Regions from separate parts of the Pseudogracilibacillus sp. SO30301A genome, predicted to be linked through region 2. Evidence: predicted binding sites of a transcription regulator. Region 2 holds the regulator's gene; the other holds the start of a gene.

What was found. Region 2 encodes LexA, which represses DNA repair genes until DNA is damaged. Its sites were predicted from a motif close to CGAACATATGTTCG; they were not measured.
Region 1: a site for LexA is predicted at 2,580-2,593, ahead of recA (recombinase RecA). Genes of this name have one in related genera too.

What each region holds. Positions count from the first base shown of each region.
Region 1 is NZ_JAXHDD010000001.1:113,040-117,253, reverse strand. Features, by position in the region: gene SPD89_RS00620 (helix-turn-helix domain-containing protein) at 1-550, shown strand, start outside; gene pgsA (CDP-diacylglycerol--glycerol-3-phosphate 3-phosphatidyltransferase) at 662-1,240, shown strand; gene SPD89_RS00610 (competence/damage-inducible protein A) at 1,237-2,484, shown strand; gene recA (recombinase RecA) at 2,661-3,677, shown strand; gene rny (ribonuclease Y) at 3,901-4,214, shown strand, end outside.
Region 2 is NZ_JAXHDD010000006.1:118,154-122,367, reverse strand. Features, by position in the region: gene tkt (transketolase) at 1-1,132, opposite strand, end outside; gene SPD89_RS05405 (DUF896 domain-containing protein) at 1,158-1,391, opposite strand; gene lexA (transcriptional repressor LexA) at 1,596-2,213, shown strand; gene SPD89_RS05395 (methionine gamma-lyase family protein) at 2,619-3,896, opposite strand; gene hflX (GTPase HflX) at 3,897-4,214, opposite strand, start outside.

The DNA of each region.
Region 1 (4,214 bases), on a different contig from region 2:
TTTAGTAATTGGTATTATTTTTGTTGCCTGGACCTTGTACCAACAAGCAATATCAAAATCGGATACTGAAATCGAAGGGCATCAGGAAAGTGATGAAATTATCCGAAATGTTGATGAGCCGGGTAAAGAAGAAGAAGAGACTAATGAAAATGATCCCAATGAAGAGAAGGGCGAAACTGACGAATCCGAATCAGATTCTAGCACCTCTGAAGCTAGCTTCTCCGTTGTAGAAACTGGAACTGGTAATTCCCCAACTTCAGAAGTTGATTTTACTTTTACTGGTAACCAGGCAGAAGTAACTTTTGAGGTTCATGACAGAGTGTATGTTGAAGCTAAAGGAGCATCTGAAAAAACATATGTCGCTTCAACATTAGAAGCAAATACAGAATCTGAATCGATTGATGTCTCGGAAGAAGAAAGAATTTACTTTAATGTTGGGAACGCTAATGGACTTACAATCAAAATAAATGGCGTTGAACTAGAATACCCAATAGATCCACAGGAAACGGTTCACCAAAAATTATGGGTTAACTTAAAACAAAACGAATAATTGTTTTGCCCCTCCATCCTTGAGGGGTTTTTTGAGCTCGCAAAAATGAATACGTAACTTATCCAGAGATAACTCAAGTTAATTTTGATCAATAGAAAGGTGATAAAAACAATGAATATACCTAATAAAATAACATTATCACGAATTTGTTTAATACCAATATTTATCATAATTCTTAGTATACCTTTTGACTGGGGGGAGTGGAATATCGGGGCAACAACTTTACCAATTTCTCATTTTGTTGCTGGTATCATATTTTTAATCGCTTCTCTTACAGACTGGTTAGACGGTTATTATGCAAGAAAATATCATCTTGTAACAAATATGGGTAAATTTTTAGACCCACTTGCAGATAAATTACTCGTATCGGCGGCATTTATATTATTAGTTGAAATGGGTCTTGCACCTGCTTGGATTGTTATCATAATCATTAGCCGCGAATTTGCAGTAACTGGATTACGACTGGTAGCTGCTGGTGAGGGAATTGTTTTAGCCGCTAGTAATATGGGGAAATTAAAGACCGTTTCTCAAATTAGTGCAATAGCATTTTTATTGTTACATAACTTTCCATTCTCTTACGTAGGTATCCCTATCGATATGTTGTTTTTGTATTTTGCGTTGATTTTAACTGCGTGGTCCGGGATTGAATACTTTATTAAGAATTGGCATGTAATGAGGGATTCAAAATGACAAAAAAAACATTAAACACGGAAATAATTGCGGTTGGTACAGAACTTTTACTTGGGCAAATTGCAAATACCAATGCCCAATGGATTTCTGAGCAGTTAGCAGCAAATGGAATTAATACTTTTTTTCACACGGTTGTAGGAGATAATTTGGATAGACTTTCATCTATATTTAAGCACGCACAAGAGCGCTCCAATGTCATTATTGTTACTGGGGGTCTCGGACCTACTGCAGATGATTTATCAAGAGAAGCGTTCCAAAAAATTAGCCAACTGTCTATCGTCGAAGAACCGAACGCTATGGAAAAAATAAAACAGTTTTATGAAAAACAAAAATTATTTATGACACCGAATAATAAAAGACAAGCGCGAGTTTTTAAAGATTCCAAAGTTTTAACTAATAAAGTTGGTATGGCTCCTGGAAATATTGTTAAATATCAAAATAGTTTTTGGGTTTTTTTACCGGGAGTTCCTAGAGAAATGAAGCAACTCTTTACTGACGATGTACTACCATTTTTAAAAAGTATTAATGGTGAAATGGTGATCCAGTCAACCGTACTTCGGTTTACGGGGATAGGTGAGTCTGCACTCGAGGATAAATTAAGCAAGTTGATCGCTTCTCAACAAAATCCTACCATTGCTCCACTTGCTGCAAAAGATGGTGTTACGATTCGTTTAACAGCAAAGGCAGTATCTACTAATAAAGCCAATGAACTGTTAGAACGTACCAAAACGACTATTTTGAAAGAAGTCGGTGAATATTTTTATGGAGTTGACCGAGATGAACTTGAAGAAAAAGTGTTTTCATTGCTGCAAACAAAAAATAAACGAATTGCTTCTGCAGAAAGTTTAACTGGCGGTTTATTTTCAGATCGATTTGTTTCTTTGAATGGTGCTTCAACAGTATTCTTGGGTAGTATCGTTTGTTATGATCCTGATGTAAAATTAAACATTTTACAAGTTCAAAAACAAACAATTGAAGAAAAGGGAACCGTAAGTGAGGCATGTGCAATTGAAATGGCTAAAAATGTCGCCGAATTATTAAATGCTGATATTGGAATAAGCTTTACAGGGGTGGCAGGTCCGTTAGAAGTAGAGGGTAGAAATGTAGGGACAGTATATATTGGACTTTTTGATGTGAATGGCTATGAATATGTTGAGGAGTGTTTTTTTCAAGGCGATCGTAATGATATTCGTTATCGCTCTGTTTTAAAAGGGTTAGAAATTTTATTTAATTATTTAAAGTGACATTTTTTGCTTTTAATTCCTTAAGAAAAAGTAATATACATAGCCATACATGCATTAAAATTGAATTATTCGTCATATTATGTGGGGAAAATGAAAGAACGTGTATTCGCTTATCATTTGTATATTCGCATAAAAAAAGGTATGATATAAATAGTTAATCAGGGGAGGTAAACGTATTGAGTGACAAGCAAAAAGCATTAGATGAGGCATTACGTAACATTGAAAAACAATTTGGAAAAGGTTCTGTAATGAAATTAGGAGAAGAAGCAGAACGTAAAATAGATACTATTCCAAGTGGTTCACTAGCACTTGATATTGCATTAGGTATTGGGGGTTACCCTAAAGGACGTGTAATTGAAATTTATGGTCCAGAATCATCAGGTAAAACTACTGTTGCCTTACATGCGATTGCAGAAGCGCAAAAGCATGGTGGTCAAGCTGCATTTATCGACGCTGAACATGCGCTCGACCCGAATTATGCAAGGGCATTAGGAGTTAATATAGATGAATTATTGTTATCCCAACCAGATACTGGAGAGCAAGCGTTGGAAATTGCAGAAGCGCTTGTTCGCAGTGGCGCTATTGATGTTATCGTTGTTGACTCTGTTGCAGCATTAGTGCCAAGAGCAGAAATTGAGGGAGAAATGGGTGATGCTCACGTAGGTCTTCAAGCCCGTTTAATGTCGCAAGCGTTAAGGAAACTATCTGGAGCGATTAATAAATCAAAAACTATTGCCATTTTTATTAACCAAATCCGTGAAAAAGTTGGAGTCATGTTCGGTAATCCTGAAACGACACCTGGTGGTAGAGCACTTAAATTCTATTCATCTATTAGACTTGAAGTTCGTCGTGCCGAAACGTTAAAACAAGGAACGGAAATGATTGGAAATAGAACGAGAATAAAAGTTGTAAAAAATAAAGTGGCACCTCCTTTTAAACAAGCAATGGTTGATATTATGTATGGTGAAGGGATATCAATTGAAGGCGAAATACTTGATATTGGTTCTGAACTTGATATCGTCGAAAAAAGTGGTGCCTGGTACTCTTATAATGGAGAGAGGCTCGGTCAAGGAAGAGAAAATTCTAAACAATTCCTATTAGAAAATGAAATGATAGCCGCTGAAATTCATACAGCAATTAGAGAATATTATCAACTTGATGAAACGGCTGAGACTGAAACAATAGAAGAATAAGAACTATAATAAAGAGAATCCTTTACTTATTTAGAGTTTATGATAAAGTAAAGGATTTTTACTTTTTTAGAAGAAATGGCTTTCTATTGACATTGGTTATTGGTACAATTAAAATTAAGATGTATAATTTTATAACAATAGTTATACATTTTATTCTTATTGATATGGTATATGCCGACAATAAAGAGTTTTTACAATTTCATAGCAATAGGAGGTGAAGAACGTGGACAACCCTTTACTCATCTCCATTTTGCTCGCCTTAGTCCTAATCGTCGGTATTGTTGTTGGTTATCTGATTCGTAAATCTATTGCAGAAGCTAAGATTTCTAGTGCGGAAAATTTAGCAAAACAAATAGTTGATGAAGCACGTCGGAATGCAGATGCCGCTAAAAAAGAAGCTCTTCTTGAGGCTAAAGAAGAAAATCATGTATTTCGTCAGCAAATTGAGGAAGAATTACGTGAACGTCGTTTGGAGATTCAAAAACAGGAAGATCGTTTAATCCAAAAAGAAGAAATTCTTGACAAAAAAAGTGTTAC
Region 2 (4,214 bases):
CACCAAATAAATTTGGAGTTGACGTTGCGAGTGCATTAATAGCATCACTTGAAGCTACTCTAGTAGCAAGTTTATCTTTTCCAACTTCATAACGAGGTAGATTTTTATCCCAATCCTCTGGTAACTTATTGTTTATTGCTAGTTCAAGGTCGGTGGCAAGTTCAGGATAATTATGTTTATATTCATTAAATAATTTATTCCATTCTTCTTCTAATTGCGCACCTTTTTTAACTACTTTTTCTTCAAAATTATTGTATACATCTGTATCTACATAAAATTCATCATGTTCCCATTTATAATATTCTTTTGTTAGTTTAACTTCTTCTGCTCCTAGTGGTGCTCCGTGAGAGGCTGATGAATTTGATTTATTCGGTGAACCATATCCGATAATTGTTTTTACTTCTATTAATGTTGGTTGCTCCGTATTTTCTTTGGCTTTTGTTATTGCCTTTCTAATTTCGGCAAGGTCATTACCGTCTTCAACACGGATTACTTCCCAGTTATAAGCTTCAAATCGTTTTTGTGTATTATCAGAAAATGAACGGTCTAAATCTCCATCCAAAGAAATATCATTAGAGTCGTAAAGTACAATTAATTTTCCTAAACCTAAGTGACCAGCTAAAGAGGCTGCTTCGTGAGAGATACCTTCCATTATATCTCCATCACCAACTAATGAATATGTATAATGATCGATAATATTATAACCATCTTTATTATATTTTGCAGCAAGATGAGCTTCTGCCATAGCCATTCCTACAGCCATTGCGACACCTTGTCCTAAAGGACCTGTTGTTGCCTCCACTCCATCTGTATCTAAAACTTCTGGATGTCCTGGAGTTCTTGATTTAAATTGACGGAAACTTTTAAGATCTTCTATAGTGACATCATATCCTGACAAATGAAGAAGACTATATAATAGCATAGAACCATGACCTGCTGAAAGAACAAAACGATCACGGTTAAACCACTTTGAATTTTTGGGATTGTGGTTCATAAAATCGGTAAATAACGAATAAGTCATCGGAGCCGCACCCATCGGTAAACCTGGATGACCTGAATTTGCTCTTTCAATTGCATCAATGGATAATGTACGAATAGTATTAATTGCTTTTTGTTCAATTTGTGATAACATGCTATCTTCCTTTCAAGTAATAAATTTATTTAAATTTTTTATTCTTTTTTAATTTCTTTACTTTTTCAGGTGTAACATCTTGTCCTTCTGGATCAATAACAGTTAAATTACTTATTTGATTTGTAAAAGACTGTCTAATATTATGGAGATATTCCTCTCTAAGTTCTTTTTGTTCTTTTTGTTCTTTATCTGTAAGTCCTTCTGCTTTTGATTTATTTGCGAGGTAATTAATTCGGTTTAATTTTTCTTTTGACATCATCATGATCACCTCATTACTACTATTGTACTTAATTTTTTAAAATTAGTAAAAAATTAAACGAAATCTACATACTCTTCTATATTATGCTTTAGAGATAACTCTTTCAAGTTTAAACATTTATAAGCCTAAACAGGGAACTTATGTTTGACTTTTATCACTGAAATGGTACTATAAGAGTAATAAGAAAAAGTGAGGTGCTCCCTATTGAAGAAACTCTCTGAAAGACAACAAATGATATTTGATTTTATTAAAAATGAAGTAGAAACAAAAGGTTATCCACCTTCTGTACGAGAAATTGCAAAAGCGGTTGGACTTGCTTCAAGTTCCACTGTGCATGGTCATCTAGAACGAATTGAAAATAAAGGATACATAAGACGAGACCCGACAAAACCTCGGGCAATTGAAATATTAGACCAGTCCGATAATCATATAGTAAAAGATGCTGCAAGATATGCGCCGGTAATTGGTAAAGTAACCGCTGGGTCGCCAATAACTGCAATTGAAAATATTGAAGAATACACCCCTGTTCCCAGTTCTATTGCACACCAAAGCGACAATTTATTCGTGCTTGAAATTGAAGGGGAAAGCATGATCAATGCTGGCATTCTTAACGGTGACCGAGTAATTGTTAAACAACAAACTACCGCAGAAAACGGTGATATAGTAGTAGCAATGACCGATGAAGATGAGGCAACTGTTAAACGATTTTTTAAGGAAAGCGATCATATTCGTCTCCAACCTGAAAATGATACGATGGAGCCGATCCGTTTAAAGTACGTTTCCATATTAGGTAAAGTCGTTGGATTATACCGTAATTTTTAATTATCATGAAAAAAGCTAGAGATTATTCCCTAGCTTTTTAAAATTACTATTTTAGTGCGTGTTCAGATGAAAAGGATTGAGGTCGTCTAGGAGTGATATGTGCGTTTTTCAGTAATGCCGATACTAGTACATCCTATGCTCCGGTCGATGACGTCACGTCCTCTGACCTCTGACGTCATCGACACTAGAGACGTCTCCTGTACGTCGCAGTTTGAGACGCCGTAGCTTTGAATTGCGGAGTGTATGCAGTTAATACGAGCAGAAGCTCTTTTGCGCTGGAAAAGTTGATTGTTTTTCCAAGAAGTGGCAAAATCAAGTTAACAACCTTAAGTGGCGACTTCTGCGTTGCCCACAACAGGACGTGGGGTTTTTTAGCAGAATTTCCACCTATGCAAATTGTCATTTTCACCGGATTTTCTGAACATCTTTTACAAGTTCTTTCGAGAATTCAAGTTGGTCTTTTTCGATCAATTTTTTTATGGTTTCCGTAATTGCAATCTTCACATGTGCATAGGTTAATCCTCCCTGCATGAAAGCAATAAAAGGAGGTTTTATTGGGCCGTCTATCGACAATTCAATACTAGATCCTTGAATAAATGTACCAGCAGCCATAATTACTTTTTCGTCATATCCAGGCATTTCACTTGGATAAGGTGCTACATATGAATTAATCGGAGAATTTTCTTGAATGGCTTGGCAAAAAGCAATCATTGATTCTTCATTTCCAAATGTAATGGTTTGGATGATATCTGTTCTTTTCTCATTGAAAAATGGAGTAGATTTAATTCCAAGTAAATCAAGTAAGCGAGATGTGAAGATTGCACCTTTAAGTGCTTCACCAACAATATGAGGTGCGAGAAAAAAACCTTGGTACATTTCCTGTAACATTTGTAAGGTTGCTCCTGCTTCTTTTCCAAGTCCCGGAGCTGTTAATCTGTTTGCAGCCTTTAATACTAATTCCTCTTTTCCAACTATATATCCTCCTGCACGTACAAGCCCACCACCGGGATTTTTAATTAAAGACCCAGCGATTATGTCGGCTCCAACATGGAGAGGTTCTTTCTCTTCAACAAATTCCCCATAACAATTATCAACAAAGACAATTAAATCTTGATTAATTTGTTTTACATACGAAACCATTTTTTCAATTTCAGCAATTGTAAAAGATGGTCTATCTTCATACCCTTTGGAACGTTGAATGCCGATTACTTTTGTTTTTTTATTAATCGCTGATTTAATACCATTATAATCTATTGAACCATCATTTAATAAAGCAACCTCCTGATAAGATATTTGATAATCTTTTAATGATCCTGGACTGTTCGCTCTTTTTCCGATAACTTCTTCTAACGTATCATATGGACTTCCTGTAATATACAGTAATTCATCACCAGGGTATAATAAGGAAAATAAAGTTGTTGCAATCGCATGAGTTCCTGATACTATTTGCGGTCTAACAAGTGCATCTTCACCTCCAAATACGCTGGCATAGATCGCTTCCAGTCCATCACGTCCACTGTCATCATAACCGTAACCATCCGTTGAATTAAAATGGTAATCACCAATTTGTTCAGACTTAAAGGCATCAAGCACGCGTTTCTGGTTTCCTTCAACCATTTTATTTACTTGATCAAAAATTGTCGCACAGTCTGTTTCAGCTTGTAGTACTAAATTGTTTAGCATTTATTTATCTTCTGCTCCTTTACAATATGCCAATAAAGGGTGGTCTTCGCGGATAAACCCTTCTACATCATACATATTCGTTTCTTCATTATATTGTTTTTTTGTCACGATTGATTGTATTCCAAATTGATTCATTACCCTTCCATCAGCAGGTGAAAGGGATAATGAATAATATATCCACTCTTGTTTTAATATCTCCTCTATCTTTATTAATAAATTTTCGCGATCTGATTTTTTATATGCACTCATTACCATATACGGATGCTGAGTAGCAAAAAAGTCGTCATGAAGTAAATCTGCTTTATTGTACAAAGTTAA